2 regions of the Neorhizobium sp. 05N33 genome follow, and region 2 is predicted to be linked to the other one. Evidence: predicted binding sites of a transcription regulator. Region 2 holds the regulator's gene; the other holds the start of a gene.
What was found. Region 2 encodes LexA, which represses DNA repair genes until DNA is damaged. Its sites were predicted from a motif close to TGTTCNNNNTGTGTTCNG; they were not measured.
Positions count from the first base shown of each region.

Region 1 (14,943 bases), on a different contig from region 2:
CGCGGTTTCCGAAGGGCACCCGCGGCTGCGATCTCGATCCGCTCGCCCGCATCGCGCTCTGGAAGGCCGGCGCCGACTATGCACATGGCACCGGCCACGGTGTCGGTTCGTATCTCTCTGTGCATGAGGGACCGCAGCGGATCTCGCGGCTGGCGACCCAGGAACTGCTGCCCGGCATGATCCTCTCCAACGAGCCCGGTTATTATCGTCCCGGTTCGTTCGGCATTCGCATCGAAAACCTGATCTATGTGAAGGCGGCCGAGGATATCGACGGCGGTGACCAGCCGATGCTCGCCTTCGAGACGCTGACCTGGTGCCCGATCGACCGCCGCCTCGTGCTGCCTGAGCTGATGACCGCCGAGGAGCTCGGCTGGCTGAACGGCTACCACGCCGCTGTGCGCGAAAAGCTGCTGCCGCTGATCGGGGACGATGCGGTCAAGACCTGGCTGGTGAAGGCGACGGAGCCGCTTTCCTGAAGCAGGCGTCTCTAATCAGAAGCCCAGGAGGTGGCGGCAGATCATCGCTGCCGCCCAGCCGCCGCCGAGCAGCAGGAGACCCGGATACCGGATGCCGACCACGAGCGCGGCCAGCATGGCGATCTTGACGTCCCAGCCGCCGTTGAAGAAGGCGGGGGCGACGAGCGTGGTCAGGACCGCCGCCGGCACGGCGTTGAGGGCCTGCTCCATGCGCGGCGGGATCGTCTTCATCCGGGTAATCAGCACATATCCGCCGATGCGGGTAAGGTAGGTCGCGACCGCCGCGGCCAATATCAGCAGAGCCATATCCGCGGAGATGAGGTCGGCCATGTCAGCTCTCCATCTCGGCGGCGGCGTTCGCCGGCACGGAATCGGTGGACAGCGGCAAGAAAGCCGCGACGACCACTCCGACCGCGGCACCGATGCTGACATGCCAGGGCGAGCCGACAAAATGATAGCCGAGCACGGAACCGAGTGCGCTCGCCACTACCACCGGATAAAAGCCCGGCTTGCTGCGAAAGCCGATGACCAGCCCGAGGAAATAGACCGGCAGCAGCACGTCGATCGCAAGCGAACGCGGATCGCCCATCATCCGCCCGAAAAACGCGCCGACGACGCTGAAGAACAGCCAGGGGAAATAAATCGCGGCGCCGAAGCCGATATACCATCGGAAGCTGACGCCCTGGCCGCTTTCGCCGCGCTTCACGGCTTCGGCGAATTGCGGATCCGTCAGCACGAAGAAGGTGAAGAATTTCTGGAGCGGCGTGAAATGGGTAATGTATCGGGTTAGCGCCGCCGAATAGAGGATATGTCGGAAATTGACGGCGAAGACGGAGAGCACGATCAGCCACGGCGCGACATGGTGGCCGAAAAGCTCGATGCCGACGAGCTGGCTGGCGCCGGCATAGACGGTCGCGCTCATCAGCCCGGCTTCCATGACCGAGAGGCCGTTGTCGCTTGCCACGGCGCCGAACAACACGGCGAAGGGCGCCGAGGAGAGGGCGATGATAAGCCCACCCTTCACACCCTGTTTGAATTCGCTGCGATTCATTGGATAAATCCTTTTCGCATCGGCTTTAGAGCCCTGCGGGACCTCGCGCAATTCAATTGGGCTGATGGAACGATCGATTCCGCTGAACTATCGAGCTCCGGCGGCTCCGGTGCCGTCGATCAGTCGGCGAGGATGTCCTTGCTCGAAACGATGCCGATTCCTTTGGCTCTCATCTCGGCGATGGCGCTCTTTACGCCTTCCGGATCGATGCCACGGCTGGCATCCTCGATGAAGCGCACTTTTACACCCGGCAGCATTTCCACGGCGTCAAGAGCGGAAAATTTCACGCAGTAGTCGGTTGCAAGCCCGCAAAGATCAAGTTCGGTCACCTGCTGGGCTCTCAGATAGCCGGCAAGGCCCGTTGTTGCGGCCTGGTCGTTGTCGCGGAAGGCGGAATAGCTGTCGACGGCAGGGTTCTCGCCCTTCTGCTGGATATAGTCGACGGCATCGATGTTGAGGTCGGGATGGAATTCCGCATCCGGCGTGCCCTGCACGCAATGGTCCGGCCACATGACCTGCGGCTGGCCGGACAGTTCGCCCATCTCGAACGGCTTCTTACCCGCATGTCGCGAGGCAAAGCTGCCGTGGTTTTCCGGGTGCCAGTCCTGCGAGGCGACGATGACGTCGTAACCGCCGCCTTCTATCAGCTGATTTGCGACCGGCACGATCTCGTCACCGTGCGCCACGGGCAGATTGCCGCCCGGGCAAAAACCGTTCTGGATGTCGATCAGGAGCAGCGCTTTCATCCGTCATCCTCCGAATCCTGGATTGCCGAAGGATGCCAAGGGTGAAGGGCAGGATCAAGGCCGATATGTTTTGCAGCGCAGCAGTCAGCGCAGTTCCGTCGCGAGCTTGAGCACCGTATCCTGGCCAAGCGGCGCGTCGTCGGGAGCGACGATCAGCCGGTAGCCCATCAGCCTGGAAATCGGGGCAAGGGTGGCGAACATCAGCTTCTGCACCCAGATCGGCGGGCCCGCGAGGTAGAGATGGTCGCGATAGGCGTGGAGCTTCAGAGCGATGGCGAGCAGCTTCGCGTCCCCCTGCGGCGAGAAATTCTCCGGCGTCAGCACCGTCGACGCAGCGAGGTTGATGAAGAAACGCAGATGCTTCTGGCCGGGCATGAACGACACCGTGGCATGGGTTTCGTCGTCGCTGGCATTGCGGAAGAAATGCGCCTTGCCACGCGGGACCATGACGGTTTCGCCGACATCGGCGAAATGTTCGACGCCGTCGATCATGATCATCAGCCGGCCCTTGTGGACGTGGAAATATTCGTCCGCCTTGGGGTGGATATGGGCGATCGCATTGCCGCCGCCCGAACCACCCTTTTCGAGGATGACGTCGAACTTGGACAGAGCCTCGCTTTCCACCGGATCGGTGAAGACGAAGGTCTCCTTGTTGAAGTGGTTGACGATCCTGGTATGGGCGGGGACGAGTGCTCTCGGCATGGGTTCTCTCCTTGGCAATCTTTGATCAGGGCAATCTTTTGATCGGGGCAACCCGTCGAACGGGGAAGTGCCGGGAGAATGACCAGCAAGGCCAGTTCCGCCGGCGATAAAAGGCGTGTAGGTTGCCGGCGAAACTACCGCAAACACCTTTTTTGCCCGTCCATTCACCGTTTTTGCATAACCAATCCATGGGCCAATTGAACTACGACGATCTGCGCTTTCTGCTCGCCGTAGCCGAGACCGGCTCGACGCTTTCGGCTGCGCGCCTGTTGAAGGTCAGCCAGAGCACGGTGTCGCGGCGGATCGCCGGCCTGGAGCAGGATCTCGGCGTCGAACTCTTCGACAAAAGGCGCACCGGCTACGAGTTGACTGATGTCGGCCGATCGCTGATCGGCCCGGCGACGGTGGTGCGCGATGCCATGACGGCGTTCTCCAATGCAATGGACGCGGTTTCCTGCGACATTACCGGGAGCGTTCGTTTCACCACCAACGATGTATTGGCCGCTCGATTCCTGCCCTTGCTGATCAGCCGGCTCAAGGCGACGCATCCCAATATCAGCCTGCACGTGGTGACGACCGACAGCCGGCTCGATCTTTCAAGAGGGGATGCCGATATCGCGCTGCGCGCTGCCGCCCGTCCGGTCGAGGGCGGGCTCGTCGGCGTGCGGATCACCGACGACATCTGGAGCCTCTACTGCAGCCGCGCCTATGCCGAACGCCACGGCGTACCTCGTGAAGTCGGCGAACTTCACCGGCATTCGCTGATCTCCATCGACCCGCATATCAAGGATCATCCGGCCGTTTTGTGGGTGCGGAAAAACTTCCCCGAAAACGCGATCGTGGTGCGGCAGAACACCGTCTCTGCAACGCTGTCGAGCATTCGCAGCGGGCTCGGGATTGGGCTGTTTTCGGAGTTCGTGGCGACCGGTGACGACGACCTGATCTACTGTTTCCGACCCGAGATGCCGCCTGCTGCGGAGATCTGGCTGATCACCCATGAAAGGCTTCGGTATACACCTCGCGTCCGCGCGGTCATGGACGTCGCCAAGGCACTGCTGCTCGAATATGTGTCCGAGGGCCGGCGGAGGGCAGAAAGAGAAATGGTATAAAAATTGTGATAAGCCTTGAAAGAATGAGATTTTGTGGCTAAACAGCAACGGTCGTTGGCTTGACCTGCCTTAAAGCGCGCCGAGGGGGACACCCTGTTGCCGCATTTCGGTTAAACTTCCGACGGCATGCGCTTTTATGTGCACCACCGAAACCAAATCGGGGCGACGTAAAGACATTGGTTACCATAATCGTTCATCCTCACATGCAGTCGATTGGCGGCGGTGAGCAGGTTCTCTTCTTGCTCAATGCTTGTCGGGGTTGTTTTGGCAGTCTCGCGGAAGCGATGCCTGCCCGTGTGAGTAACGGTTCGGGTAACGAGTGATGGCGCGTTCGGTCCAGACGTCGGTGAATGGCAGGCAGGCAGGTAAAGTTCCGCAACGCCGCAAGAAATCCCGCTCTCTCTTGGTCAATGTCACGGTCGGTTTCGGCCTGACGGTCGCAGCCCTGATGGGTGCGTCGATGGTTACCATGGCGACCGCGGTGAAGTCGGCTTCCGACGTCAAGTTCGAAACGGCACTGACAAGACCGATCGCCCTTGCAGCTCCCGCCGCTGTTTCGCGCGAGCGCGAAATCGACGTCTCGAAATTCTCCCGCCTGCCCGGTAGCGCACCCGCCGATCCGAAAGGCAAGCGTCTGGCTGGCGCCGATGTGGCAGCCCTCGAGGCCCGCAAGCCGGATATTTCGGCCATCAAGCAGACGCTCAATGTCGCGATGGCGAAGGCCGTACGGCATCAGGAACATGAACAGCAGTTTGCCGCTCTCGAAAAGATCCGCCCGGATGCCAACGCCATCCGCGCCGTGCTTGCGCCTGCGATGGAAAACCTCGTCGTCGTGGCGCCGCGTGCCGGATCAACCTTGCCGGACATGATCCAGGATGCCGAGACGGTCACCACCGTTGCCGGGCTCAGGGACATGAAGCCCGTCGAGATGGCGGCGCTTGAAGAAACCGCTCTGAAGGAAGACGAGGACGGCGACGACGAAAGCGAAGTCGCGGTGGTCGAACAGGCCGCCCCGGCGGCGCCTGCCTATGCCCTGCCGAAGGCCGGCCCGCTGCCCGTGATCCGCCCGGGATCTACCGCCGACAAGCCCGCCAAGCCGGCAGCGCTTGCCGCCATCGCCGCGGTCGCGCCGCAAAAACCCTCCAGGGCGGCTGACGGCGACGACAAGCCGACCGCGCTCGCCTTTGCCAAACCCGACAATCCGATGCGCGAGGAGCCGACCCGTCCCTCGCAATCGGCGCCGGCCTGGCCGGGAATCGGCACAAAAGTGGCCGTCTACGATATCGCCGGCGGCATGGTCTATATGCCGAACGGCTCGAAGCTCGAAGCCCATTCCGGCATCGGCAAAATGCGCGACAACCCGAACTTCACGCATGTGACGATGCGTGGCCCGACGCCGCCCGGCACCTATAAGCTGTCGATGCGCGAAACGCTGTTCCACGGCGTTGCCGCGATCCGCCTGACGCCGGTCGACGGCAGGGCGCCGCAGGGCCGCACCGGACTGCTCGCCCACAGCTTCCTGCTGCGCGTGCGCGGCGACTCGCATGGCTGCGTCGCCTTTGCCGACTACAACGCGTTCCTGAAAGCGTTCCAGCGCGGCGATATCACCCATATGGTGATCGTGCCCAAGTGGGACGGCAAGCGTCCCGGCCGCGGCACCAATGGCGGCTTCATGGCCAAGCTGTTCGGCAACAACGACGCCTGATCAGGCGTCGTCTCCTCCGGCCCAATTTCAGCCGAGAATATCCCGCGCGACCCGCATAAAAATTTTCGTGCCGATCGGGATCAGGTCGTCGGGAAAATCGTAGTTCGGATTGTGCAGGTTCGGCATGTTTTCGCCGGCACCCAGGAAGAACATCGCCGATTTCGACACGGTCGCGAACCGGCCGAAATCCTCCGAGCCGCGCATCGTTTCTCCCGCCTCGTGCGAGATGCCTTCGGCTTCCATCGCCGCGCGCAGCAGCGTGGTGGCTTCCGCATGGTTTTCGCAATGGCCGAAGATGTCGTGATAGTCCATCGCGTATCCGAGACCGCCGACGGCTGCGACCTCGCGGACCAGATCTTCGGCCTTGGTCGTCAACGCCTGCATCTGGCCATCGGTCATGGTGCGCAACGTTACCCAGACTTCGGCATGGCCGGGCGCAATCCCAAAGGCCGGTTCGCCGACCGAGGCATGCGTCACCGTTGCCAGCACCATGTCGCCGGTTGCGATCGAGCCTCGGCTGAGGGCCGTCAGCGCCGGCATCAGCGTTGCCACCGCCGGCACCGGCGAGATGCCGGTCTCCGGCATGGAGGCATGCGCGGTGCGGCCGGACAGGACGATCTTCAGACCACGCGAGGCGCAGTTGACGATGCCGTCCTTCAGCCAGGCATGGCCGAGCGGCAGGCCCGGCATGTTGTGCAGGGAAAAGCTATAATCCGGCGCCAGTTCCTGGAATTTTTCGTCGGCGATGACGGCCGCCGCGCCGGCGCCTGTCTCCTCGGCCGGCTGGAAGAGCAGGATGACGCGGCCGCGTTTCGGCTTTTCCCGGCCGAACTGGCGCCCCAGCGACGCAAGCATGGTCATGTGACCGTCGTGGCCGCACATATGGCCTTTGCCGGGGATTTGCGAGCGATAGTCCGGCGTGCCGATCTCCTCGATCGGCAGCGCGTCCAGCTCGGCGCGGAACAGAACGGACGGGCCGGGAAGGCCACTCTCATAGATAACCGCGACGCCCGTGCCGCCGAGGCCGGTCACGATCCGATCCGGTTTCGTATCGGCGAGGACCCCTTGCACCTCCGCCGCTGTCGCGATCTCCTCGCCGGAGATTTCCGGCATGGCATGCAGCTTGCGCCGCCATGCGGTGAGCTCGATGACGTCCTGATTGCTGAGAAACATGGGCGCTCCCTGATTGCCGGGTTTGAGGTAACCGGGGCAGGGGCTCCCTGCAAGCAGAACCTCTGCCCTCGGCGTATCACCACTCGATGCCGATCTTGCCGAAATGGCTGCCGCTCATCTCGTAACGGAAGGCGTCGGCGAGCTTTTCGAGCGGGAACGCCCGGTCGATCACCGGCCGGACGAGACCCGTATCGAGTGCACGCACGAAATCCTGCTGCTGCCGGCGGCTGCCGACCAGGATGCCGGAAAGAACCGCCTGCTTGCCCATCAGCGCCGCCGTCGGCACTTCGCCGCGCGCGCCGGTCAGCACCCCGATCATGGCGATATGGCCGCCCATCTTCACCGCCTGGATGGACTGTCCGAGCGTTACGGGACCGCCGACTTCCACCACATGGTCGACGCCGCGGCCGCCGGTCCAGTCAAAAACCTGTTTGCCCCAGTCGGCATGATCCCTGTAGTTGACCGTAAACTGGGCCCCGAGCTTTTTGGCGCGCTCCAGCTTGTCGTTCGAGGAGGAGGTGATCGCCACCCGCGCGCCCATGGCTTTGGCGATCTGCAGCGCATAGATCGACACGCCGCCCGTGCCGAGCGCCAGCACCGTCTCGCCGGCCTTCAGCTTGCCGAGCTCGACAAGCGCCCGCCAGGCGGTCAGGCCAGCCGTGGTGATCGTCGCCGCTTCCACATGGCTGAAACCTTTCGGAGCAAGCGTGAAGGCGGCCGCCGGCCGCACCGCATATTCCGTCGCGAAGCCGTCGATCCCATCGCCGGGCGTGCGCGAAAAACCGCCGGGCAAAGGCGGACCATCCTGCCAGTCCGGAAAGAAGCAGGAGACCACATGGTCGCCCGGCTTGAACTCGGTCACCCCTTCGCCGACCTCCTCGACCACGCCGGCGCCATCCGCCATCAGCACCCGCCCATCGGTCGGCGTCCTGCCGCTTGCGACGCTCAGGTCATGGAAATTGATGGAACTCGCATGCAGCGCCACCCGGATTTCGCCCCGGCCCGGTTTGCCGGGATCCGGCAGATCGACGAGCTTCAGGGCATCGAGCCCGCCAGGGGCCGTGACGATGGCTCTCATGAGTTCCTCCCTTAAAAATTCCAAAGCTCCGGTGCTTGAGGTAGCGGGAGACAGGGAGGCTGACAAGGTTGACTGTCCGCCCGTGTGGCTGCTCTGGTGGCCAAGCAAGTCTAGAACATTTCAGTCCGATTTTGCGGTTGAAGCCAGTCTATCCTGGCTAAAACGTCGTCTGTAATCTCGGAAGCGGTGCGTCCGTCGGTATTTATGTAAAGAATATCCTTGCCCGTTTCGGTCGCCATGCGGTTCATCTGCCGGAGAGAACGTCCGAGTTGATCCTCCATGCTTCCTTCAGTTTCTCGCCGGGCCAATCTGCTGGCAATGTTTTCTTCTGTTGCCATCAAGCGAACGACAGTGAACCTGGCGCCGGGTATCGCCGATGTGATCCACCTTCTGTCGAAATCCAGGTGTATCATCACGCCCGACAGGATCAGGCGCTTGCTCCCCAGCTCCTTGTAAGTCGACCATATCGCCTTGAGGGTGAGGGCACTGACATCGATCGTGCCGGGAGACAGCCGCTCCAGGTCCTGACGCGAAGGGCGCGGGAATATCCGGTCCAGTTCGTCGCTTTCGATCGCCGCATGCGCAATACCGGCCTCGGCGAGGCGAGCAGAGATCTCCCAGGAAAGAGTAGACTTGCCGACGCCCGCAGGTCCGGTCAGCAGCAGGATTTCAATCTGGTCGTCAGGCCCTGCAGCAATGTCCAAGCTCACACCCGCTCCACAAACCCGTCCAGCACCCGTTTCTGCCCGGCGCGATCAAACTCGATCGTCAGCTTGTTGCCTTCGATCGCCGAGATATTCCCGTTGCCGAACTTGACGTGGAACACCCGGTCGCCGACCGAAAATTGCGAGGGCTTGTCGGCCACGGACTTGGCCACCAGTTCGCCGTCGATCGTGCGGGTGCGCGGGCCGCTTTCGCCGTAACCGATGCGTTCCACGGCGTGGCCGGAGCGGGTGCCCCAGTTGTCGCGGGTAGCGTCGGTCTTGTTGGCCTGGGCGCGTTTCCAGCCGGGCGTCGAATAGGTGTTGGCGAAGGGATCGGCCTTGTCGAAGCGCGACTGGCCATAGCCGCCGCGCCCGCCATAACCGCCGTAATTGCTGTCCGAGGCTGCGACGTCCACATGGGCTGCCGGCAGTTCGTCGAGGAAACGAGACGGCATGGTCGATTGCCACAGGCCGTGGATGCGGCGGTTGGAGACGAACCAGATATGGCAGCGGTGTTTTGCACGGGTCAGGCCGACATAGGCGAGGCGGCGTTCTTCTTCCAACCCTGAGCGGCCGCCCTCGTCGAGCGCCCGCTGGTGCGGAAACAGGCCTTCCTCCCAGCCGGGCAGGAAGACGGTGTCGAATTCCAGGCCCTTGGCCGAATGCAGCGTCATGATCGACACGGCATCGAGGTTTTCGTTGTTCTCGGCATCCATGACCAGCGAGACGTGCTCGAGGAAGCCGCGCATGCTCTCGAAAGCCTCCATGGAACGCACGAGTTCCTTGAGGTTTTCCAGCCGTCCCGGTGCTTCCGCCGACTTGTCGTTCTGCCACATGGCGGTATAGCCGCTCTCGTCGAGGATCTGCTCGGCAAGCGTGGTGTGCAACGTGTTTTCGAGCAGGCCCTGCCAGCGGCGGAAATCGGTGACGACGTCGAACAGCGCCTTGCGCGCCTTCGGCTTCAGTTCGTCGGTCTCGATGATGTCGGCCGCCGCCTGCAGCATGGGGATGTCGCGGGCGCGGGCGTAGTCGTGCAGGTAACGCACGGTCGTGTCGCCGAGGCCGCGCTTCGGGGTGTTGATGATCCGCTCGAAGGCGAGGTCGTCGGAGGGCTGGCAGACCATGCGGAAATAGGCCATGGCATCGCGGATTTCGAGCCGCTCGTAGAAGCGCGGGCCGCCGATGACGCGGTAGTTGAGGCCTAACGTCACGAACCGGTCTTCGAATTCGCGCATCTGGAACGAGGCGCGCACCAGGATCGCCATGTCGTTGAGCTTGTGCTTGCCGCGCTGGAGGTTCTCGATCTCCTCGCCGACGGCGCGCGCTTCCTCCTCCGAATCCCAGGCGGCATGCACCACCACCTTCTCGTCGTCGGGGTCGGAGCGGTCGGTGAACAGGGTCTTGCCGAGCCGGCCTTCGTTATGGGCGATCAGATGGCCGGCGGCGCCGAGGATGTGTTCGGTGGAGCGGTAGTTGCGCTCCAGCTTGATCACCTTCGCGCCCGGAAAGTCCTTCTCGAAGCGCAGGATGTTGTCGACTTCGGCGCCGCGCCAGCCATAGATCGACTGGTCGTCGTCGCCGACGCAGCAGACGTTCTGGGGAATGTCCTTCGGCCGCTGGGCGAGCAGCCGCAGCCACATGTATTGGGCCGTGTTGGTGTCCTGATACTCGTCGACCAGGATATAGCGGAACTTGCCGTGATATTCCTTGAGCAGATCCGGGTTCTTGCGGAAGATCGCGATCGGGTGCAGCAGAAGATCGCCGAAATCGCAGGCGTTCAGCGTGCGAAGCCGTGCCTGGTAGGCGGCATAGAGTTCGCGGCCCTTGCCGTTGGCAAACGCACGGGCGTCGCCCTCGGCAATGTCCGGCGGGGTAAGGCCCTTGTTCTTCCAGGTGTCGATCATGCCGGCGAACTGCTTTGCCGGCCAGCGTTTGTCGTCCAGTCCCTCGGCCTGGATCAGCTGCTTGATCAGCCGCACCACGTCGTCGGTGTCGAGAATGGTGAAGTCGGAGCGAAGGCCCGCGAGTTCCGCATGGCGGCGCAACAGTTTCACGCCGATCGAGTGGAAGGTGCCCATCCACGGCATGCCCTCGACCGCGCCGCCGACGAGCACGCCGACGCGTTCCTTCATTTCGCGGGCAGCCTTGTTGGTAAAGGTCACCGCAAGAATTTGTGATGGATAGGCGCTGCCGGTTGCCAGGATATGGGCGATGCGGGTGGTCAGCACCCGCGTCTTGCCCGTGCCCGCGCCCGCGAGCACTAGAACCGGTCCATTCAGCGTCTCGACCGCCAGCCGCTGCTCGGGGTTGAGGCCTGCGAGATAGTCGGGCGCACGGTGCTGGTCGCGGGCCGCCATGGCGCGCGCGGCGATGCCGAGGCCGCCACTGCCCGCAGCCTGTGCCGGAGCGGGGGCCGTGTTGCGCGGCGCCTGCGGGTGCTGCGGTTCTTCATCGAAGAACGGAATGTCGTCGAAACTGTTCGTCATGCGGCCAATGTAGTGATTCGGACCTGAAAGACCAGAAAATGTTCTGCTTTCATTCCCAGTCTCCACACAAGGCAAGGCTAAAGTGTGAAGAGCCCGGCGGTTGCGCTCTGCGAAAGCGGCAATTTTAGGAGTATAAGTATGCTTGCCGTCTAACATACCCGTGAGATTTCGCGAGGTTACATTTTTGTAAGGTTGCCGAAGACCCATTGCGTGAGCACCCGCAAAAAAGGATACTCCCCGGCAATATGGCCTTTTCGTGCCTCCTTCGGAGAATTGAATGCGGATTTGGAAACAGCTTCTGCTCTGTCTCGCCGTCCTGGCGGGAGCGCTGGCTCTGTGGGTTTACCTAGTGCCGAGTGCAGGAGCCACGCTTGCAAAGTTCGGCGTTCCCGGTGGAGTGATTGCAGCCATAAGCCCGAAACATGCCCCCCAGCCCGCAACGGCGGCAGCCGCCGGTGCAAACGGCAATGCGGCGGCGCGCCAGCAAGGTCAGGGCGCAGTACAGGGAAATTCTCAGAACGGATCCACGAACGCGGCCCAGAACAACGCGGGCCAGAACGGCCAGCGCGGTGCCGGCGGACAGGGCGGACAGGGTGGCAACCGCGCCACGCTCGTCGTCGCCCAGCCGGTGGCGATCGGTACCGTCAACGACCGCCTCACGGCGATCGGCAGCGGCGAGGCGATCCAGTCCGTCGTCGTCATGCCGCAGTCTTCCGGAACGATCAACGAGATCAGGGTCGTTTCCGGCCAGAAGGTCACCAAGGGCCAGGTGCTCGCCCGCCTCGACGACGAAGAACAGACGATCGAGCGCGAAAAGGCGCAGGTCGCGCTGCAGAGCGCCCAGGAAAAATCCGCGTCCTACAAGAACCTCCAGTCGTTCTCGCGCCTCGACGTGCTCAATGCCCAGATCGCCGAACAGGCTGCCAAGCTTGCGCTCGCCACGGCCGAACTCAACCTGAAGCGCCGGGATATCGTCGCGCCGATCGAGGGCATCGCGGGCATCGTCGCGGTCAATATCGGCGACAACGTCACCACCCAGACCAATGTGGTGACAATCGACGACCGCACGGCTATTTTGGTCGACTTCTGGGCGCCGGAGCGTTTCGCCGTTGCCATCGAGCCGGGCCAGGCAGTCGACGCGAGCTCGATCGCCCGCCCGGGCCAGGTCTTCTCCGGCAAGGTAGAGGCGATCGACAACCGTATCGACGCGGCAAGCCGCACGATGCGCATCCGCGCCCGTGTCGAAAATCCGGGCGATGTTCTGCGCGCCGGCATGGCTTTCAATGTCGGCATGCGCTTTGCCGGCGAAAGATACCCGGCGGTCGATCCGCTCGCCGTCCAGTGGGACGGCGAGGGTTCCTATGTCTGGCAGGTCAAGGACAATAAATCGGTCAAGACCCGGGTGCGCGTCGTTCAGCGCAATCCCGATGCAGTACTCGTGGGCGCCGAGCTCCAAGAGGGCGACAGGATAGTGACCGAAGGTCTGCAACGGGTGAGGGAGGGGGCGTCAGTCCGGATTTTCGGCGCGCCGGAAACCGCTGAGGTGGCGCGCCAATGAAGATGGAGCTTCCGAGGCATGGCCACGACGACGAGGGGAAGGGCGATGCGGAGAAATCCAGCCAGAGCTTCACCGCTCTCTTCGTCCGCCGGCCCGTTCTTGCCGCCGTCCTGAACACGCTGCTCGTCGTCGCGGGTCTTGCGGCGCTTGCCGGCGTCGAAGTGCGTGAACTTCCCGACGTCGACCAGCCGGTCATCACGGTACGCACCAATTACGACGGCGCCTCGCCGCAGACGATGGACCAGGAAGTCACCCAGGTCATCGAAGGCGCGGTCGCCCGCGTGTCCGGCCTGAAGGCGCTGTCGTCGCAGTCGCAGTTCGGTTCCAGCCGCGTGACGATGGAATTTTCCGATAGCATCAACCTGTCGGAAGCCGCCAACGACGTGCGCGATGCCGTCGGCCGGGTCATCAACAAATTGCCGGAAGATGCCGACGAGCCCCGCATCGTCAAGGCTGACGCCGATTCCGACGCCATCATGCGCCTGGCGGTGACATCCTCGAAGATGTCGATGGAAAACCTGACCCAGCTGGTCAAAAACGCGGTCGTCGACCGCCTCGCCGCCGTGGAAGGTGTGGCGGACGTCGAACTTTACGGCGACCAGGACAAGGTATTCCGCGTCGACATCAACCAGGCTGCGTTGGCCGGTCGCGGCTTGACCGTTGCCGACGTTTCCAAGGCGCTGTCGAGCGCCGCTCTCGACGTTCCGGCCGGTTCGCTGAAGAGCACGACGCAGGACATCGTCGTTCGCGCCACCGCCAGCCTCACCAAGCCGCAGGATTTCGAAAACGTCCTGATCGGGCCGAACGTCCGCATCCGCGATGTGGCGACCGTGGCGCTCGGCCCGGACGACGGCACGACCGTGCTGCGCGCCAACGGCGTGCAGGGCGTCGGCCTCGGCATCATCCGCCAGGCGCAGTCCAACACGCTTAACATTTCCGAAGGCGTCAAGGCCGCCGTCGCGGAGATGCAGAAGACCTTGCCGGAAGGCACCCGCATCGCGGTTACCGGCGACGACGCGATCTTCATCCAGGGCGCGCTGCACGAAGTCGAGACCGCATTGATGCTCTCGGCGGCGGTCGTCGTCGTGGTCATCTTCCTGTTCCTTCGCGACTGGCGCGCCACGCTGATCCCGGCGATCACCATGCCGGTGGCGCTGATCGGCACGTTGGTGGCGATCTATCTCGTCGGCTTCTCGATCAACATCCTGACGCTGCTTGCGATCGTTTTGGCGACAGGTCTCGTGGTCGACGATGCGATCGTCGTGCTCGAAAACATCGTCCGGCGACGGGCGGAAGGCATGGGACCACGCGCCGCCGCCGTGCTCGGCACCCAGGAAGTGTTTTTCGCCGTCATCGCGACGACCGCGACGCTCGCGGCCGTCTTCATTCCGCTGTCCTTCCTGCCCGGCCAGATCGGCGGGCTGTTTAAGGAATTCGGCTTCGTTCTCGCCTTTTCGGTGGCGCTGTCGTCGGTGACCGCCCTGACGCTCTGCCCAATGCTTGCGTCGCGCATGCTGACCAAGCCGATGAAGGAAGACCACGGCCTGCTCGGTGCTTTCGGCAACGCGTTTGCCAGCGTCTATGCGTCCTCGCTGCGGTTTTGCCTCAACGCGCCGCTTGTCGTCATCGTCGTCTCGGTGGTCTTCTCGGTCGCCGCCTACAACGTCTTCGGCCTCGTCAAGAGCGAGCTGACGCCGCGGGAAGACCGCGCCACGATCATGCTGCGCCTGACGACGCCGCAAGGCGTCAGCCTCGATTATACGCGCGATCAGATGCAGCGTGTCGAGGAGAACCTGAAGTCGCTGCGCGATTCCGGCGAGATCACCAATGTGTTCTCGATCTCGGGGTTCGGCAGTAACACCAATAGCGGCTTCATGGTCCTGACGCTGGCGCCCTGGGACGAGCGCACCCGCAGCCAGGACCAGATCGCTGCCGACGTCAATGCTGCAGCGCTCAGGGTTCCGGCGCTGCGCGGCTTCACCATGCAGGCGAACAGCCTGAAGATCCGGGGCGCCGGCAACGGGCTGCAGATGGCGCTGGTCGGCAACGACTACGACCTCCTGACCTCGACCGCCCTGAAACTCGTCTCGCATATGGAAAGCGAAGGCGGCCGGTTCTTCGATACGCCGCGCCTCACCAACGAGCCGACCCAGGC
Region 1 covers NZ_JBFTNK010000004.1:337,917-352,859, forward strand. Annotated here, with positions in the region: gene AC1DLT_RS14005 (aminopeptidase P family protein) at 1-476, shown strand, start outside; gene AC1DLT_RS14010 (AzlD family protein) at 492-806, opposite strand; gene AC1DLT_RS14015 (AzlC family ABC transporter permease) at 808-1,527, opposite strand; gene pncA (bifunctional nicotinamidase/pyrazinamidase) at 1,647-2,273, opposite strand; gene AC1DLT_RS14025 (cupin domain-containing protein) at 2,358-2,975, opposite strand; gene AC1DLT_RS14030 (LysR family transcriptional regulator) at 3,164-4,084, shown strand; gene AC1DLT_RS14035 (DUF2778 domain-containing protein) at 4,407-5,789, shown strand; gene AC1DLT_RS14040 (amidohydrolase) at 5,817-6,962, opposite strand; gene AC1DLT_RS14045 (zinc-dependent alcohol dehydrogenase family protein) at 7,039-8,040, opposite strand; gene AC1DLT_RS14050 (AAA family ATPase) at 8,151-8,744, opposite strand; gene AC1DLT_RS14055 (ATP-dependent helicase) at 8,747-11,230, opposite strand; gene AC1DLT_RS14060 (efflux RND transporter periplasmic adaptor subunit) at 11,508-12,788, shown strand; gene AC1DLT_RS14065 (efflux RND transporter permease subunit) at 12,791-14,943, shown strand, end outside.
Region 1: AC1DLT_RS14055 (ATP-dependent helicase) is a predicted target of LexA. The motif match lies at 11,270-11,287, and genes of this name have one in related genera.

Region 2 (14,943 bases):
TCGTGTCGGTGAGCGAAAATCAGCTCATCAACCAGGTCGTGTTCAACGGAAACCGCAAGATCACCGACGAGAAGCTCCAGGCCGTGGTGCAGACCCAGCCGCTCGGCCCGTATAATCAGGCCCTGATCGATGCGGATATCCAGCGTCTGCGCGAAGCCTATCGTGCGATCGGCCGCAGCGACGTCCAGATCACCACCCAGACCGCTGACGTCGGCCAGGGACGCGTCAATCTCGCCTTCGTCATCAACGAAGGCGACCGCACCAAGATCGCCGACATCAATTTCGTCGGCAATCAGGCTTATGGCGATGGCCGCCTGAAGTCGGTGATCGTCACCAAGGAATCCGGCCCGCTGTCCTTCCTGACCCGCAAGGACGTCTATAGCGAGGACAAGCTGCGCGCCGACGAAGAAGCGTTGCGCCAGTTCTATTACAATCACGGTTATCCGGACTTCCGCGTCATCTCGTCGGAAGCTGTGCTCGACGCATCGGGCAACAAGTACAATATCAGCTTCACGGTCGAGGAAGGCCAGCGTTACGAATACGGCAACGTCTCGGTCGAATCCACCGTCCAGGGGATCAGCAGCCAGGACCTCGAAGGTCTGGTTAAGACCCGTGCCGGCAACGTCTACGACGCCCGCGAAATCCAGAAGACCATGGAAGCGATCTCCAAGCGCGTCGCCGCGGCCGGTTATCCGTTCGCCCGCGTCACGCCGCGCGGCGACCGCAATATGCAAAACCACACGGTCGGTGTTTCCTACCTGGTCGACCAGGGCGAGCGCGCCTACGTCGAGCGTATCGAAATCCGTGGCAACACCCGCACGCGTGACTATGTCATCCGCCGCGAATTCGATTTCAGTGAAGGCGACGCCTTCAATCAGGAAATGATTTCGCGCGCCAAGCGTCGCCTTGAAGCGCTCGGTTACTTCACCTCCGTCAACATCTCGACCTCGCAGGGCTCGTCGCCCGACCGCGTCGTCATCGTTGTCGATGTCGAAGACCAGCCCACCGGTTCGTTCGGTATCGGTGCCGGTTACTCCGCTGGCGGCGACGGCTTCCTGCTCGAAGCTTCGATCGAAGAAAAGAACTTCCTCGGCCGCGGCCAGTTCATCCGCGTTGCAGTCGGCGGTGGTCTTGACGAAGCGCGCAGCTACAATCTTTCGTTCACCGAGCCCTACTTCCTCGGTTATCGTCTGGCGGCCGGTTTCGACCTCTTCAAGAGCAAGACCTCGTCGAACAGCTATTACGATTACAACGAGCAGGGCGTTACCCTGCGCGTTACGGCGCCGATCACCGAAGATCTGGCGACGACGTTCCGCTACACCTACAAGGAAATCGAATACTCCAACGACGGTGCCTTCGGCGCTGACGGCGTTCCTGGCACCGTAGACGACAATCTTTCGTCGCCTTACATCTCGATGATCGACAACGGCAAGTTCGTTCAATCGTCGATTTCGCAGACGCTGACCTACAATACGCTCGACAGCCAGACGCTGCCGCGCGAAGGCATCTACGCGACGATCACGCATGAATATGCAGGTCTCGGTGGCGACTCCGACTTCTACAAGATTTCCGGTCGTGCCCGTTACTTCCAGCTCCTGTCGACCGAAGCTGACCTGATCGGCTCCATCGCAGTCGGCGCCGGCCATGTGGTTTCCACCGGCGACAATCTGCATGTCTTCGACCAGTTCACGATCGGCGGTCGTCAGGTTCGCGGCTTCGAGAACGACGGTATCGGTCCGCGTACGACCGATCACGGCGACGCGCTCGGTGGCACGACCTACTTTACGGCCTCTGCCGAAATGACGATGCCGATGCCGGCTGTTCCGGAAGACTTCGGTCTGCGTGCTGCTGTCTTTGCCGATGCCGGTACACTTTACGGCAACGATGTTCCGCTCGGCACCAGCACCGCGCAGGGCACCAGCATGAACTGGCGTGCTTCGGTCGGTGCGGGTATCATGTGGGCGTCGCCGTTCGGCAACATCCGCTTCGACTACGCGCATCCCGTCATGAAGGAAGACTTCGACGAAACCCAGGAATTCCGGTTCAGCATGGCGAACCAGTTCTGATCATCTCCGCTCGCGATTGCGAGCGGAAATCTGTTCTGGAGCTTTAGCTTTATGGACCACAATGAATTCTTTCCGCCCCATGATGGCGTGAGCCTGCGCGAGTTGGCCGCCCTTCTTGGGGCCGAATTGCTTGATGGCAGCGCCGGAGATCGGTTGATCCGTTCCGTTGCACCCGTTGCGCGGGCCGGTGAGGGCGAGATTTGTTATATCCTGTCCCGGAAAAGCCGTCGCGAACTGGAGAGCTGCAAGGCTTCCGCGATTATTTGTGACACGGCGATCCGTTCCATCATCCCGGCCCATATCCCGGTCGTGCTGACCAAGACCCCGCACACGGCGTTTGCGCAGGCGGGTGCTATCCTGCATCCGATCGCGATGCGACCGTCTCCGATCACCTCGTTTCCGCCCGGCATTTCGCCGGCCGCTTTCGTGGATCCAACCGCCAGGCTTGAACCCGGCGTCGAAGTCGAGCCCATGGCCGTGATCGGCGCGCGGGCGGAAATCGGCACCGGCAGCCGCATCGGCGCCGGCAGCGTCATCGGCGCCGACGTCAAGATCGGCCGGGATTGCACAATCGCCGCGGGTGCGAGCGTCGTTGCAGCTCTCATCGGTAATGGCGTGATCATCCATAATGGCGTTCGCATCGGCCAGGATGGCTTCGGTTTTGCTCCGGGTCCGAGAGGCATGCTGAAAATCGTTCAGATCGGCCGCGTCATCATCCAGGACAATGTCGAGATCGGCGCCAACACGACCGTCGATCGCGGCGCCATGGATGATACGGTCATCGGCGAAGGCACCAAGATCGACAATCAGGTTCAGATCGCCCACAACGTCCGCATCGGCCGCCATTGCGGCATTGCGAGCGGCGCAGGTATTGCCGGTTCGACGCGGATCGGCGACGGAGTATTGATCGGTGGCGCATCCGGTATTAATGGACACATCTCGATTGGAGACGGCGTGCAGATCGCCGCGATGAGCGGTGTGGTGGGGGATATTCCTGCCGGGGCGCGTTATGGCGGCATTCCCGCCCGCCCGATGCCGGATTTCCTCCGCGATACCGCGGAAGTCTTGATGCGTTCGGACGAGCGGGCGAAACGCAGAGGAGAGAAGAAGAATGACTGATGAGACCAAGCCGGTGCTCGGCGCGGCCGATATTCAGGAAATCATGAAGCTGCTGCCGCACCGCTATCCTTTTCTCCTGGTCGATAAGATCGTCGAGATCGATGGCGATAACTCCGCGATCGGCATCAAGAACGTCACCGCCAACGAGCCGCATTTCACCGGGCATTTTCCGGAGCGGCCGATCATGCCGGGCGTGCTGCTGATTGAAGGCATGGCGCAGACCGCCGGCGCAATCTGCGCCAGGAAGGAAGGCGAGGGTGGCAATCTCGTCTACTTCATGACCATCGACAATGCCCGCTTCCGCAAGCCGGTCGTGCCGGGTGATCGGGTCGAGTTCCATGTCACCAAGCAGAAACAGCGCGGCAATATCTGGAAATTCCATTGTGACGCGAAGGTAGACGGCGTACTTGTTGCCGAAGCCGATATCGGCGCGATGATCCGGCGCAAGGAAGAAGAATGAAAAGCATTGCAGCTAGCGCACGCATCCATCCGTTAGCTTTGGTCGAGGACGGTGCCGTCATCGGCGAGAATGTCGTCGTCGGCCCGTTTTCGCATGTCGGTCCGCGTGTGGTGCTGAAGGATGGCGTCGAACTGGTTTCGCATGCTGTGGTAAGCGGCCGTACCGAGATCGGCCGCAACTGCCGAATTTTCCCGATGGCGATCATCGGCGGCGTCTCCCAGAGCCTTCATGAGGCTGGCGAGGATTCGACGCTGACGGTTGGCGATAATTGTACCATGCGCGAAGGCGTGACGATGAATTGCGGCACGGTCGGCGGCGGTGGCAAGACCGTCGTTGGCGACAACTGCCTGTTCCTCGCCAATTCGCACGTGGCGCATGACTGCCAGCTCGGCAACGACATCATCATGTCGAACAATGTCATGCTCGCGGGCCATGTCCATGTGGCTGATCGGGCGATCCTCGGTGGCGGCTGCGCCGTGCATCAGTTCACCCGCATCGGCCGCCAGGCTTTCATCGGTGGGCTAACGGCCGTCAATTACGACGTCATCCCGTATGGCATGCTGAACGGCAATCCCGGCGTGCTCGGTGGCCTGAACGTGGTCGGCATGACCCGCGCCGGCATTGAACGGGCGACCATCCATGTCGTCCGCCGCGCCTTCAAGCAGATCTTCGAGGGCGAGAGCAATATCCGCGCCAACGCAGCGGCGATCCGTAACGACTACGCCGATTGCAAGGAAGCGATGGAAATCCTTGATTTTATCGCGGCCGATAGCGATCGCGCCATTTCCTCGACGTTCCGCGGCAAGGGCTGACCCGCGATGGCCGGCCTCCCGAGCCTCGCGCCGAAGGGCCGGCTGGCGATCATCGCCGGGAAGGGCTTTTTACCCCTCTATGTAGCAAAAGCCGCGCAGCAGGCCGGTGAAGCGCCGCTCATTCTCGCGCTCGCCAATGAATCCGATCACAGCTTTGATGGTTTCGAGGCGGTTTCCGTCGGCGTCGGCGATCTTGCCGCAATCGAGCGCCTGTTTCGCGACAAGGGCGTCACCCGCGTCATCCTGTCGGGAGGCGTGGCGCGAAGGCCTGACTGGCGTGACATCCACCCGACCTTCCGCACCATTCTGAAAGTCCCCTCCGTGGTTCGCACGCTGCTGTCCGGCGGTGACGATTCAGTGCTCCAGATGGTCATCAAGCTCATCGAGGCGATGGGCTGCGAGGTGCTGGGCGCCCACGACATCGTCCCCGGCCTGCTCGCCAAGACCGGACCGCTCGGTGCTCATACGCCATCCGATGATGATCGCCGCGACATCGATCGTGCGTCCGAAGCCGCCAAGCGTCTCGGCGAACTCGATATCGGCCAGGGCGCCGTCAGCGTCGGCGGACGTGTCGTGGCGCTTGAGGGCGTCGAGGGCACGGACCGGATGCTCGAACGGGTGGCGGCATTGCGCGCCGAAGGCCGTATTTCGGCCCGCCGCAAGGGCGTGCTCGTCAAGCTCTGCAAACCGCAGCAGGACATGCGCGCCGACCTGCCGACGATCGGCCCGTCGACCGTGGAGAATGTCATCCGGGCCGGGCTCGCGGGCATCGCCGTGGAGGCGGGGCGCGCACTTGTGCTGGAAGAAGCGAAGATGATTGCCGCGGCCGATGCTGCCGGTATTTTCGTCTGCGGTATCGATCCAGGTCTGCCGCAAGGAGGATTGTGATGGTCGAGACTTTGAAGGTTGGCGTCATCGCCGGCGAAGTATCGGGCGATCTCCTCGGCGGCGATCTGATTGCGGCCTTGAAGGCAGCTTGTGGCGGCGAGGTCGAACTCATCGGCGTCGGCGGCGAGGCGCTCGAAGCGCAGGGCCTCAATCCGCTCTTCGATTTTTCGGAGCTGTCGATCATGGGGATCACCCAGGTGATCGCCCGCCTGCCGAACCTGATCAAGCGGATCAATCAGACGGCGGCGGCCATTGTGGCTGCAAAGCCGGATGTGCTGATCATCATCGACAGTCCCGATTTCACCCATCGCGTCGCCAAGAAGGTGCGGGCCGCTCTGCCGGACCTGCCGATCGTCGACTACGTCTGCCCGAGCGTCTGGGCATGGAAGGAATACCGCGCCAAGGCGATGCTCGCCTATGTCGATCATGTCCTGGCTGTGCTGCCGTTCGAGCCCGAGGCCATGAAGCGTCTCGGCGGACCGGAAACAACATTCGTCGGTCACCGCCTGACCGCCGATCCGTCGCTCCTCAAGGTCCGCGGTATCCGTGCCGAACGCCCAGTAAAGGCGCAGGGCGAACAGAGGACGATCATGCTGTTGCCGGGCTCCCGGTCGGCGGAGATCAAGGCGCTTCTGCCGGTCTTCGGCGAGGCGGCTCGCGAGTTCGTCGCCCGCAACGGACCGACCCGCTTCGTGTTGCCGACGGTTGCCCGCCAGGAAAAGCTGGTGCGCGAGATCGTTGCCGGTTTCGAGGTCAAGCCGGAGATCACCGCTGATACGGACGGCAAATGGGCGGCATTCGCCGAAGCCGATGCAGCGCTTGCAGCCTCGGGTACGGTTATCCTGGAACTCGGTCTTGCCGGGATTCCACTGGTCTCGGCCTATAAGACCGACTGGCTGATCACCATGCTCGCAAAACGCATCAGGACCTGGTCCGGCGCCCTGCCGAACCTGATCGCCGACTATGTCGTCGTGCCGGAATACGTCAACGAGGTGGTGCGGCCGGCAAGCCTGTGCCGCTGGGCCGAGCGCTTATCCTCCGACACGATGCAGCGTCGCGCCATGATCGAAGGTTTCGATCTTACGTGGGAGCGCCTGCAGGTGCCCGTGCCGCCCGGTGAGGCCGCCGCCGGCATCGTTCTCCAGGTTATGGACACTAAAAAACCCGGCCATTTCTGACCGGGTTTTTTGTTGGGTGTGGCTTGCCGATTAACGCTTGGAAACCGGGATGTAGTCGCGCTGGGCTTCGCCGGTATAGAGCTGACGCGGGCGGCCGATGCGCTGTTGCGGATCTTCGATCATTTCGGCCCACTGGGCGATCCAGCCGACGGTGCGGGCGAGAGCGAAGAGCACGGTGAACATGGTGGTGGGGAAGCCCATCGCCTTCAGCGTGATGCCCGAATAGAAGTCGATATTCGGGTAGAGCTTCTTCTCGATGAAATACTCGTCGGTGAGCGCGATGCGTTCCAGTTCCATCGCGACCTGCAGCAGCGGATCGTCCTTGTGGCCGAGTTCGCCGAGCACTTCATGCGTGGTCTTCTGCATGATCTTGGCGCGCGGATCGTAGTTCTTGTAGACGCGGTGACCGAAGCCCATCAGGCGGAACGGATCGTTCTTGTCCTTGGCGCGGGCGATATATTCCGGGATCTTGTCGACCGTGCCGATTTCCGTCAGCATGTTGAGCGCAGCTTCGTTGGCGCCGCCGTGGGCCGGGCCCCAGAGGCAGGCGATGCCGGCCGCGATGCAGGCGAACGGGTTGGCGCCCGAGGAGCCGGCGAGGCGGACCGTCGAGGTCGAAGCGTTCTGCTCATGGTCGGCATGCAGGATGAAGATGCGGTCCATGGCGCGAGACAGCACCGGATTGACCACATATTCTTCGCACGGAACCGCAAAGCACATGCGCAGGAAGTTCGACGCATAGTCCAGGTTGTTCTGCGGATAAACGAAGGGCTGGCCGATATGGTATTTGTAGGCCATCGCGGCAAGCGTCGGCATCTTGGCGATCATGCGCAGCGAAGCGACCATGCGCTGGTGCGGATCGGTGATGTCGGTAGAGTCGTGATAGAAGGCAGACAGCGCCCCGACACAGCCGCACATGACGGCCATCGGATGGGCGTCGCGGCGGAAGCCGGTGAAGAAGCGGCTCATCTGCTCATGGACCATCGTGTGGTGGGTCACGCGATAGTCGAAGTCCTTCTTCTGGGCAGCGGTCGGCAGTTCCCCGTAAAGCAGCAGGTAGCAGGTTTCCAGGAAGTCGCCGTGCTCGGCGAGCTGTTCGATCGGATAACCGCGATGCAGCAGGATGCCGGCGTCGCCATCGATATAGGTGATCTTGGATTCGCAAGACGCCGTCGAGGTGAAGCCGGGGTCGTAGGTGAAGGTGCCGGTGTGCTTGTAGAGAGCGCCGATATCGACCACATCGGGACCGATGGTCCCCGACTTGACCGGCAGATCGACTTGTCTGTCACCGATTACCAGATTTGCGCTTGTTTCCGTCATGCTGATCCTCCAACCTTTTGGCGGCATGGCGCCCTAAAAGCGCCACAAGAATTAAGCGTCCACCAGTTTAGCTATATGATCCTAAAGCTGATGCCAAGCTGTCGTGACGGCATTTTGTGCAGCGCGAAAAATTATTGAGCAACAGCTTTTGCTTGGATGTCCAACTTCCTGTTGCATGCCCTTTCGGTGGCTCGGAATTCCCGATATTTAACCGCCAGTTGACGACCGAAGAAGAAACGCGCAGGTTGTATTGCCGCATGTCTGGCGGTGGGGCGGACAGAGCGTTTCATGCCGGAGGAAAATGCATTTCCGACGCATGCCAAGGCAGGGAAACTGATATCCCGGCCGCCGGACCCCCGCATAAACACAAGCGCTCCCGACTCGGGCAAGCTCCGAAATCTGGCCGAGCTTTTCCCCGCGATCGAGCGCCGCCCGCCGGTCCATACGCTGGACGGGGGCTTTCGCCGCTCCGCGAGCCGGCGCCTCGATCGGTTGCTACGCAGTTTCCCGATCATGCTGGAAGAGGAGACGGTCTATGGCCATGGCTTCCTTTTCCTGCCGGTCGTCGTCGGGGCAGGGGCCGTCTGCTGGTTCGCACTGCCCTATAACCCTGCGTTCTGGCCGTTTTTCCTCGTTTTTTGCGTATGTACGATCTTCGTCATCGTCTCGCGCCACCGCTCCGGCACGATCCATCTCTTGCCGCTCGGTGTCGCGCTCTTTCTGGGCGGCATGATGCTGGCACAGTTCGAGACGTGGCGGCGGTCCACCGTCGTTCTCGATACGCCGGTGACAACCGAGCTTGCCGGCGTGGTCGAGCGCAGGGAGATCGATGCCCAGGGCCGTTGGCGTTATGTCGTCCTTATCGACCGGACATCCAATCCGGAAGTCAGGCGCCCGCCGGAGCGTGTATCGCTGCTTGCAAGGTCTCGACATGAGCCCGCCCAGATCGGCGAGACGATCAGCGGCCGCGCGCGCCTTTCACCACCCTCCGGACCTGCACTGCCTGGCCTCAACGACTTTGCCTTCTCCTCCTATTTCGACGGCATCGGCGCGGTCGGATTTTTTTATGGAGCGCCGAAAAAACAGGCTGCCGGTCCGTCGACCCGGAGCTGGATTGCCGACATCGAAAGCCGGCTTTTCGATCTCCGCAGCGCAATCGCCACCCGTATCCGCGAGACCGTGCCGGGAGATTCCGGCGCCTTTGCTGCGGCAATCGTGACGGACGAACGCCGGGCGATCTCCAAGGGAACGACCGAAGCTTTACGGCTTTCGGGATTAGCCCATATCGTCGCCATTTCCGGACTGAACATGGCGCTCGCCGCCGGTATCTTCTTCGTCGGCGTGCGGACCGTGCTCGCGGTCTTTATGGGCTTCGGCCACGCCTATCCGGTGAAGAAGATCGCCGCACTCGGCGCTCTGATAATGGTCACCGCCTATTACCTGATCTCCGGTTTCGGCGTTTCGGCCGAGCGGGCCTACATCATGATGGCAATCATGCTGGTTGCCGTCCTCTTCGACCGACCGTCGATCAGCCTGCACAATGTGGCGCTGTCCGCGCTCGTCATCATCGCCATGTCGCCCTCGGAAATGCTCGGGCCGAGCTTCCAGATGTCGTTTGCCGCCACCGCCGCCCTGGTCGCCGGTTATGCGCTCTGGAAACAGAGGGCCGAAGGCCGCGATCCTCAGCCTCTGCCGTTCCGTCACCGCATGGTGATGCCTATCCTGGCATCGTGGAACTTCGCAGCCGGCGTCTTCGTCACCTCGCTGATCGGCGGCGTTTCGACCGCGATGTTTTCGGTCGAGCATTTTCATCGCATCGCCACCTATGGCCTCGCCGCAAACCTCGCAGCCATGCCGATCATCTCCTTCGTGGTGATGCCGGCCGGTCTGGTCGGCATGCTACTGATGCCCTTCGGCCTTGATGCTCCCTTCATGAAGCTCATGGGCCTTGGCCTGGAAGCGGTGATCGCTATTGCCGGGCACGTGGCTGCCTGGGGTGGCGATGTCGGGATAGGCCGCCAGCATCCATGGTTCCTGACGGTCTCAACGGCAGGCTTCCTGCTGCTGACCCTGCTCAGGACGAAGCTAAGGCTGATCGGTCCGCCGCTGATGGTGACCGCTCTGCTGCTTTCCTGGCATGAGCGATCGACGCCTCTGGCGGATATATTGGTCTCGGAAGACGGGACAATGGTGGCGCTCGTAAACGGGGAACAGGTTTCCACCAACCGCGCCCGCCCGCCTGATTTCATCTACGACCAGTGGAAGAGGGCGCTTCTGCTCGGCGACCCGACCAAACCGGACATGTCGCCGGCCAGGGACAAGCCGCCCGACCGCAAACCAGCAGGCGCAAAAAACGATAAGCGCCGCGAGTTGACCTCGGCGGAACTCGAAACAGTGAGGTTGCGAATAAGCCAGGTGACTTCCGACCGCTTCACCTGCGAGCCTAAGGCCTGGTGCGCCGCAAGCACGGGCAATGCCATCATCGTGGCCGTAGAAGACGGCCGTTACGCCGGCGCTGCCTGCGACGCCGCCGATCTTGTCATCGCCCCGCGGGCACGCTTCGACCGATGCCGGTCCGGCGGACTGATGATCAATGGCACGACGCTCAGAAAGACCGGCGCGCTGGAGATTTCGCTGAACGACACGGGCGACATGCGACGCTGGCAGGTCCGTGCCGCAATGGCGGCCGAGGACCGGCCCTGGACTAGGCACCGCCACTACGATTGGCGAAGCCAGAGTTTCGACAACGCGTTGCCGGAACCGCTCCGGCAGCTGATCAGTGATAACGGCGGATGAGGCCGACGAGCTTGCCCTGGATCTTCACCCGGTCAGGCCCGAAAATGCGGGTCTCGTAGGCGGGGTTGGCGGCTTCGAGCGCGATCGAGGCGCCGCGGCGGCGAAAACGCTTCAGCGTCGCTTCCTCATCGTCCACCAGCGCCACGATGATGTCGCCGGGATTGGCCGTCGTGCCGTTGCGAATGATCACGGTGTCGCCATCGAGAATGCCTGCCTCGATCATCGAATCGCCCTTGACCTCCAGCGCGTAATGCTCGCCGGAGCCGAGCATCTCGGCCGGCACGGAGATGTCGTGCGTGTTGTTCTGGATCGCCGAGATCGGCACGCCGGCGGCGATGCGGCCCATGACGGGAACGGTCGTGGCGTTCGACGAGCCATCGTTGGCCGCGAGTTTCTGAGGTGCTGCGGCCGGCTGCGGTTTGCCGAGGCTGCCCTCGATGACGCTGGGCGAAAAACCGCGCCGCGGCTGAATGCTCGGCGAATAGGCTTCCGGGAGCTTGATGACTTCCAGCGCGCGGGCCCGGTTCGGCAGGCGGCGGATGAAGCCGCGCTCCTCGAGCGCCGTGATCAGACGATGGATTCCGGACTTGGACGCAAGGTCGAGCGCGTCCTTCATTTCGTCGAATGACGGCGGGATACCGGATTCCTTCATGCGTTCGTGAATGAACAGAAGCAATTCCTGTTGTTTGCGCGTGAGCATCTTTTGGCACCCTCAGAGTCGGAAACAAATCCAGAACGGACACTATATGTTCCATATGTGTTCCGCAAGTCCCTAAATTTCTGTGAAGTATGATGATTTTTTCTTCATAGATGCGTGCCAGATATCTGGTGTCACACCACTTGCGCGGCGCCAGCCCGCTGCCAAAGTAGCTTTGCGATTCCAATTCAGGGGGCCCTCGCGTGAACGCAAGACCGATCGATCATCTCGTGCTGCCGGTGGCGGGACTTACCGCTGCGCGTTCCCGGCTCACGGAGCTCGGTTTTACAGTTGCGCCGGATGCTTTTCATCCTTTCGGCACCGCCAATGCTTGCGTGTTCTTCTCGGATGGGACCTACCTGGAGCCGCTGGCTCTTGCCAACCGACGCCATGCGGGTGTTGCGGCAAAGCGCGGCAACGTTTTCACGGCTCGCGATCTCGCCTTCCGCAAGACGTCCAACCGGCAGGGCTTTTCCGCTCTCGTTGTCGCGACCCGCGATGCGATGGCCGATCATGCGCGTTTCAAGATGCGCGGCGTTTCGGCAGGCGACGTGCTCGAATTTTCCCGCGGCATGATCCTGGCCGACGGTTCCGAGACGCAGGCGAGCTTCCGGCTGGCATTCGCCGGCGATGACCGCGCGCCCGAGTTCTTCCTGTTTTCCTGCCAGCGCATCAACCCGCTGCCTGCCGACCGCGAGCTGGAGCGGCATGCCAATACCGTCACCGGCCTGAGCGAAATCATCCTGTCGGCCCCGACACCTGCCGATTTCGCTCCGCTGGTCGAACAGGTGCTGCTGACCAAGGCCGCGCCGGAGGCTGCACCGCTCCAGCTTGCCGCGGCCAATGCCCGCATCCGGATCCTGCAGGATCGGGAGCTCGAGGCGGAATTTGCGGTTCAGCCGACCCCGGGCGCCGAAGGACTGCGCGGCCGGGCGGTCATCTTCAAAACCGCCGATCTTGCCGTGACAGAGATCACCCTTGCTGCTAATGACGTCGCATTCGTCCGCCGGGAGGGCCGCGTTCTCGTCTCGGCGGCGCCCGGCCAGGGTGTTTTGTTCGGCTTCGAGGAATAGATCATGGAAGTTACCGCAAACTCCAGCGTCTCCGTCGGCGAAGGAGGCGGCAAGGTGGTTTTCGCGCAGAACGCAAAACTGTCGCTGATCGCCGGTCCCTGCCAGATGGAAAGCCGCGACCACGCCTTCATGATGGCAGGCGCGTTGAAGGAACTCTGCAGCAAGCTCGGCATCGGCCTCGTCTACAAGTCCTCCTACGACAAGGCCAACCGCACGTCGATTTCAGGCAAGCGCGGCCTCGGGCTCGAAACCGCCATGGAAATCTTTGCCGACCTCAAGAAAGAGTTCGGCTTCCCGGTTCTGACCGACATTCACACGGAAGAGCAGTGCGCCGTCGTGGCCGAGACGGTCGACATCCTGCAGATCCCGGCCTTCCTCTGCCGCCAGACCGACCTGCTTATTGCGGCGGCCAGGACCGGCCGCGTCATCAACGTCAAGAAGGGCCAGTTCCTGGCGCCTTGGGACATGAAGAACGTGCTTGCGAAGTTCACCCAGAGCGGCAATCCGAATGTGCTGCTTTGCGAGCGCGGCGCGTCCTTCGGCTATAATACGCTGGTCTCCGATATGCGCTCGCTGCCGATCATGGCGTCAATGGGCGCGCCGGTGATTTTTGATGCGACGCATTCGGTGCAGCAGCCGGGCGGGCAGGGCGCTTCGACCGGCGGCGACCGCACCATGGTGCCGGTGCTGGCGCGCGCAGCCGTGGCTGTCGGTGTCGCCGGCGTCTTCGTGGAAACCCATCAGGACCCCGACAATGCTCCCTCGGACGGCCCGAACATGGTGCATCTGAAGGACATGCCGCGGCTGCTCGAAAAGCTGCTTGCCCTCGACGCCGTCGCCAAGGCGGCGTGAGCGCGCCCACAAAAAGCACGCAAACTGCTTCGATTGTAATTTTCGTGTCATTGATTATGAGACATTTTCAGTGACCTCGTGACGTCAAGTTCAAACCCAGGGAGAGACCCTTGACCGCCATCACCGATATCATCGCCCGCGAAATTCTCGACAGCCGCGGCAATCCGACCGTTGAGGTGGATGTCTATCTGGAAGACGGTTCGATGGGCCGTGCGGCCGTTCCGTCGGGCGCCTCCACCGGCGCACATGAAGCCGTCGAGCTGCGTGACGGCGGCAAGCGCTATCACGGCAAGGGCGTCGAAAAGGCGGTCGAAGCCGTCAACACCGAGATCTTCGATGCGATCGGCGGTTTCGATGCAGAGAGCCAGATCCATATCGACAAGACCATGATTGCGCTCGACGGCACGCCGAACAAGTCGCGCCTCGGCGCCAATGCCATCCTCGGCGTCTCGCTCGCCGTTGCAAAGGCTGCCGCCGAGACCTCGGGCCTGCCGCTCTACCGTTATGTCGGCGGTCCGAATGCGCATGTCCTGCCGGTTCCGATGATGAACATCATCAACGGCGGCGCCCATGCCGACAATCCGATCGACTTCCAGGAATTCATGATCATGCCGGTCGGCGCCGACACGCTGAAGGACGCCGTGCGCATGGGCTCGGAGATCTTCCACGTCCTGCGGAAGGAACTGGCGGCCCAGGGTCACAACACCAATGTCGGCGACGAAGGTGGTTTCGCACCGGGCCTGAAGAGCGCGCCGGAAGCCCTCGATTTCATCATGAAGTCGGTCGAGAAGGCCGGCTATACCCCAGGCGACGACGTCTGCCTGGCGCTCGACTGCGCCTCGACCGAATTCTTCAAGAACGGCAAGTACGAGATGGAAGGCGAGGGCCGCACGCTCGAGCCGGAAGCCATGGCCGATTACCTCGCCGAGCTTGCAGCAAAATACCCAATCATTTCGATCGAAGACGGCATGGCCGAAGACGATTGGGCCGGCTGGAAGTACCTGACCGACAAGATCGGCGCCAAGTGCCAGCTCGTCGGCGACGATCTGTTCGTCACCAACTCGTCGCGCCTGCGCGATGGCATCAGGCAGGGCGTCGCCAATTCGATCCTGGTCAAGGTCAATCAGATCGGCTCGCTGTCGGAAACGCTCGATGCCGTCGAGACTGCCCACAAGGCGGCCTACACCGCAGTCATGTCGCACCGCTCGGGTGAAACCGAAGACTCGACGATCGCCGATCTCGCCGTCGCCACCAATTGCGGGCAGATCAAGACCGGCTCGCTGTCGCGCTCCGACCGGCTTGCCAAGTACAACCAGCTTATCCGCATCGAGGAAATGCTCGGTCCGCAGGCCGTTTATGCCGGCCGCAGCGTCCTGAAGGCCTGACAGCCTCCCAGGCTCGACATTTTCATGGAAGCCCGCGCCGAAAGACGCGGGCTTTTTTCGGACTCGATTCTGGTCAACGATTGCTTAAGCAAGTTCTGCGAATTTGAAGCTCTGTTTCGGATCGATTTGAGATCCCGTAAGCGTGGCAAGGCGTTAGAGCGGTATGTGGACAAAGCATCATAAGAAAAGAAAATTCGGCCGTTTTGTTCTTCCCGCCATCACAGTCGCGTTTCTTTGCTACTTCGGCTATCATTCCATCCATGGCGATCTCGGGCTGATCGCCACGGAGGAATTCGA
Region 2 covers NZ_JBFTNK010000016.1:32,503-47,445, reverse strand. Annotated here, with positions in the region: gene bamA (outer membrane protein assembly factor BamA) at 1-2,066, shown strand, start outside; gene lpxD (UDP-3-O-(3-hydroxymyristoyl)glucosamine N-acyltransferase) at 2,118-3,185, shown strand; gene fabZ (3-hydroxyacyl-ACP dehydratase FabZ) at 3,178-3,645, shown strand; gene lpxA (acyl-ACP--UDP-N-acetylglucosamine O-acyltransferase) at 3,642-4,457, shown strand; gene AC1DLT_RS26490 (LpxI family protein) at 4,464-5,345, shown strand; gene lpxB (lipid-A-disaccharide synthase) at 5,345-6,523, shown strand; gene gltA (citrate synthase) at 6,554-7,843, opposite strand; gene AC1DLT_RS26475 (ComEC/Rec2 family competence protein) at 8,132-10,639, shown strand; gene lexA (transcriptional repressor LexA) at 10,620-11,339, opposite strand; gene AC1DLT_RS26465 (VOC family protein) at 11,540-12,409, shown strand; gene kdsA (3-deoxy-8-phosphooctulonate synthase) at 12,413-13,261, shown strand; gene eno (phosphopyruvate hydratase) at 13,372-14,646, shown strand; gene AC1DLT_RS26450 (FtsB family cell division protein) at 14,810-14,943, shown strand, end outside.